DNA from 2 places in the Paenibacillus sp. D9 genome. Region 1 is predicted to be linked to the other one. Evidence: riboswitches for the same ligand, from Rfam matches in the RefSeq annotation. Region 1 holds a riboswitch; the other holds the start of a gene.
The links. A riboswitch is a leader RNA that binds a small molecule or an ion and turns the genes downstream of it on or off. The one in region 1 is predicted to bind cyclic di-GMP.
Positions count from the first base shown of each region.

Region 2: it holds a riboswitch for cyclic di-GMP, as region 1 does, so the genes downstream of both, VE23_RS12580 (response regulator) here and VE23_RS15800 (amidase) in region 1, are expected to answer to the same signal.

Region 1 covers NZ_JZEJ01000001.1:3,523,906-3,526,103, reverse strand. The annotation lists gene VE23_RS15805 (nucleobase:cation symporter-2 family protein) at 1-802, shown strand, start outside; cyclic di-GMP riboswitch class I at 899-984, shown strand; gene VE23_RS15800 (amidase) at 1,109-2,005, shown strand; gene VE23_RS15795 (family 2 glycosyl transferase) at 2,129-2,198, shown strand, end outside.
Region 2 covers NZ_JZEJ01000001.1:2,758,838-2,761,035, reverse strand. The annotation lists gene VE23_RS12585 (histidine phosphatase family protein) at 1-448, opposite strand, end outside; cyclic di-GMP riboswitch class I at 1,133-1,218, shown strand; gene VE23_RS12580 (response regulator) at 1,304-2,008, shown strand.

The DNA.
Region 1 (2,198 bases):
CATTCTGGTCGTCAGCCGCTTCGCCAAAGGCTTCATGCGAGCGATCGCGGTGCTCGTGGGCCTTGCCTCAGGCACAGCAGCCGCGTATGCGATGGGCATGGTCAGCTTCTCCGGCGTCTGGGACGCTTCGTGGTTCAGCATCGCGCAGCCGTTCTACTTCGGCGCTCCGCATGTGAGCCTCGTCGCCGTCGTGACGATGATCCTCGTCAATATCGTCAGCATGGTGGAATCGACCGGCGTATACCTCGCTGTCGGCAAGACGACCGACCAGCAGGTCGACGAGAAGCAGATCGTGAACGGCCTCCGCTCGGAGGGAGCTGCGATCATGCTGGGAGGCATCTTCAACGCCTTCCCTTATACGGCCTTCTCCCAAAATGTCGGGCTCATTGCGCTGACGAAGGTCAAGAAGCGGAGCGTCATCGTCGCTGCCGGCGCCATCATGGTGCTGCTCGGCCTGCTGCCGAAGCTCGCGGCGCTGACGACCGTCGTGCCCAGCGCCGTGCTGGGCGGCGCCATGATCGTCATGTTCGGCTCCGTCGCCGCTTCCGGCATGGGCATTCTCTCGGAAGTCGACCTGCGCAAGGAAGGCAATCTGATGATCGTGGCATGCAGCCTCGCCGTCGGCCTCGGTTCCGCCACCGTGCCGGCGATGTTCGGCCAGCTTCCGTCGGAAGCGTCCATGCTGCTGCAGAGCGGCATCGTCACGGGATCGCTGACCGCGATCATCCTCAACATCATGATGTCGCGGCGCCAGCGCGAAGCTGCTCCGGCCGCATACCAGGAAGCCCAGGAAGCTTCGTAGAGCGTTTTTAGCCGTGTCTGCTGGGAAGGGCTCTGAATGGATAAGGTTGGACTTTTAGCGGTTCATGGATTATGATTTCATTATTACTGATGTGCTTCACGATAATGGCAAACCTGTCGGAAAGGCAGGGACGCAAAACTAGAGGGCCTAAGGGCGAGAGCCTATGGCAGCCAGTTGCCGAACGAAGAAAGAAATAAGAAGGTTCCCTTCTTCTTATTTTTTATGTGTATCCTACACAGTTCGGGTTGCTTTCCCGGACTGTTTTTTATTTCCGGGCCGCTGAAGCCGTTGCAGGCGGGGGATACCGTGATGAAATTAACTTCATTGATCTGCATTCTTTCCTTGCTTCTTCTCGCTTGTTCCGGAGTCGCAGATGCCAAAGCGAGCCATGCTTTCACGAAAGCTCCGACCCTATCCACTTGGCTGTGGGATACTTCAAAAATCGTCTCTCAGACGGATGTTATCATCGAGGACTTGGCTGCCAATGGAGTGAGTCTGCTGCATCTGCAGATCAATCCCGCCATTGAGCCCGGCTGCTACAAGGATTTCATCCGAAAAGCCTCCCAGCGCGGGATTCGCGTTCACGCTCTGGACGGAGCTCCCGAGTGGGTCGAGGCCGGAGGATCCGCCCTTCAACAGACATTTCTGACTTGGCTTCAAGGCTATCAGCAGTCAGCCTCCGACAAGGAGAGGTTCGGCGGAATCCATCTCGATGTCGAGCCTTATGAATCCGAAGGGTACGAGCAGAACGCCAATCGGTACATCGAGAACTATCAGACCATGATGCGGTCGTTTCAGGAGTGGGCCGATCGAAATCAGCTGGAGCTCGGAATCGATATTCCCTTTTGGTTCCATGGCGTCAAATATGACAATAAGTATGGAGCCGGGTTTCTTGCCGAGTGGCTCTGCAAGCAAGTGAAATTCATCACGATCATGGCTTACCGTGACAAGGCCGCCGGAGACGAAAGCATCCTGTCGGTATCGGCAGCGCAAATGAAGCTGTTCGAGAAATATCAGGTAAGAGGGTCGGTTGCCGTCGAGACCGGCAAGCTGGCTCCCGATTACAGCTTCGTGACCTTTTATGCAAAGAAAAAGGAATATATGTATGAGCAGCTTGATCAGGTGTACCAACGATACAAATCCAATTCTGCTTTTGAAGGCATAGCCATTCATCACTACGACAGCTGGATGAAAATGACCTAACTCTTCCTTCAAGCGGGCTCCGGAATTCCTCCGGAAGCTCGCTTTTTATATGGGACCAATTTACTGGGAATTGCGTTGACATATGGGTGAAACTGCCTATAGAATGGCAAAGGAGGTTATGACATGACTGGAAAAATGAAGATATTAACCGGATTTTTGGCGATTTTTGTCGTTCTAGGGGCCGTAATCGTTT
Region 2 (2,198 bases), 770 kb from region 1:
AATTGACTAAAATTCGTTGCTTCTCTTCCTCAGGAACTCCTTCTGCCGATAACTGTACAATGGAAGCCAGGAAGGGATTCACCGAAACGTTTTGTGTTCCAAATGCGATTTCGGCTGTTTGCTGTGCTCGGCAATACGGACTCGATATCACCGGATATTGAATGGGTATCATTTTTTCTTTGAAAATGGTTCCTATCATTCTAGCTTGATCTCTTCCAGTTTGGCTTAAGTTCCTTTGGGTTGCACAATCATGAAAAGTCAGTCCCGGTTGGTCCTGGCCGATTGTTGCCTCACCGTGTCTTAGAAACAGAATATAACCGCCCTTCTGGATTTCTTCGAATAACGTAGAGTCCCTTCCATTTAAGCTTTCTCTTGCTTCGACTATGTTTATTTCGAGCAAAAGGACAATGGCACTGATGACAAGAGCAGAAAATAACTTATTGAACATATTGATTCAGTTTCCTTTCTTGATGAGTATTCACATACCAATTTATCTCAGGATTTACGCAATTACACATGGCCTTGTTGAGCAATCACCGTTTCAAGAAAGGTGATATTCGCAATATTTGAATCAACATCCAGTACAACAGAGTGGCGCGAACGAATCCCACAGCGGCAAGGTTTTTCCGCCAAACCATAACACCTTCCATAAGTCGCCTTCCTTTTCAAAACCAGGAGGCATTATTTATATATTCGTCCAATAGCTTTCCTTTTTCAAAAAAAGATATGCACGGAGGCTTGGATACAGCGATAGCGACACTGAAGTTCCGATTTCATTTTTTGGAAAATGAACGAACATACTGCTTTTTAAGCAGGATTGATCGCGCCTTCGCCTTTGCGTGTATTTGTTGCTATACACTGTTTTATTTCGCATCCCGTTTAATGGAAACAATGCTAACGCTAGCTGCTCATCAATATGTTTGGTTTCATACAGTGGCGGTAAGGAAAAACGCTAAGCCGGTCACGTCCGAAGGCTTTGCGTATATTTTGGTTAAAATGTTGGCGAGACCCCCAGAGAAGAAGAGGGTTGCGGTATGTTCAAACATACGTTACTAAGGTGTGACACCAAGCAAACTTTTTGGCATCTATTGAAATATGGTAAAATAAATCAATACAAATATGTCGAATAGACTAGGAAAAAAGGCAAACCTGATCGAAAGACAGGGACGCAAAGCCACGGGTCTTCTGCACTAGTGCAATGATCGCCGGGTTACCCTCTCAAACCACACCAAGATGACAAGTAGGCACGCCAGTGAGGGGGCGTGTCTTTTTGTCATTTGAAAATAAAAAGAGGTGATCGATTATGAACAAACAAACAAGCTTTTCTGTAGAGATAAAAGATATGATCCGTAGGAACGGGAGTATCAAAGTATTACTGGCGGATGGTGACCTAGCTTGGCAACAGCGACTCGCTATGTTGCTTGAATCCGAGCCAGATATTTATTTATCTAACATCGTTTCGACAAAAGAGGAAGCGATTCGAGCGAGTGTACAATTAGACGTAGACGTAATGATCTTGGAAATGATTTTGAATTCGCCCAAACGAGACGGGCTGGACGCCGTAGCGGAGATTCTCAGAAATAAAGAGTTACCGATTATTGTCCTTTCTTCGATACATGATCCGGAAGTCATGGTCGATGCAGTTGTTGCCGGAGCGGTCAATTATATTACAAAGTCCAACTATATGGACATACCGGTTGCGATCAGAGAAGCTCACCGACGTCAGTCCTCTCTCCATGCGGATGTCGCGACGATAATCCGTAGTGAGATCGAGCTTATAAAGCGAAAAGAATTGCATTGCATGCTCACACCTACGGAAAAAGAAATTTTGCAGCTCATAGGCTTGGGCTATCGACAGGCAATTATCAGAGAATTACTTGGCATTACTTCGAACACCCTAAAATCGCACGTTCGGCATATCACTCGTAAATTCGACACCCGATCCATTCGAGAAGCTGCTGAGAAGGCGAAACGAAGAGGTCTGTATGATCAGCACTATGCTACGTGATTTAATGGGACTGAAATTGAAACAAGCTTTGGGAAAATTCGAGGATTTTCGACAGAAATATCATGGCAGAGGGTGACAAAAAGATCACCCTCCCCATTCGAACTAATAATAGGTAAAATGAAGGGGAATCTGAGGAAAAATAGGAATATTATCCCGTACCAAAGGAGGTGGAGAGAAAAAAAGATGAATG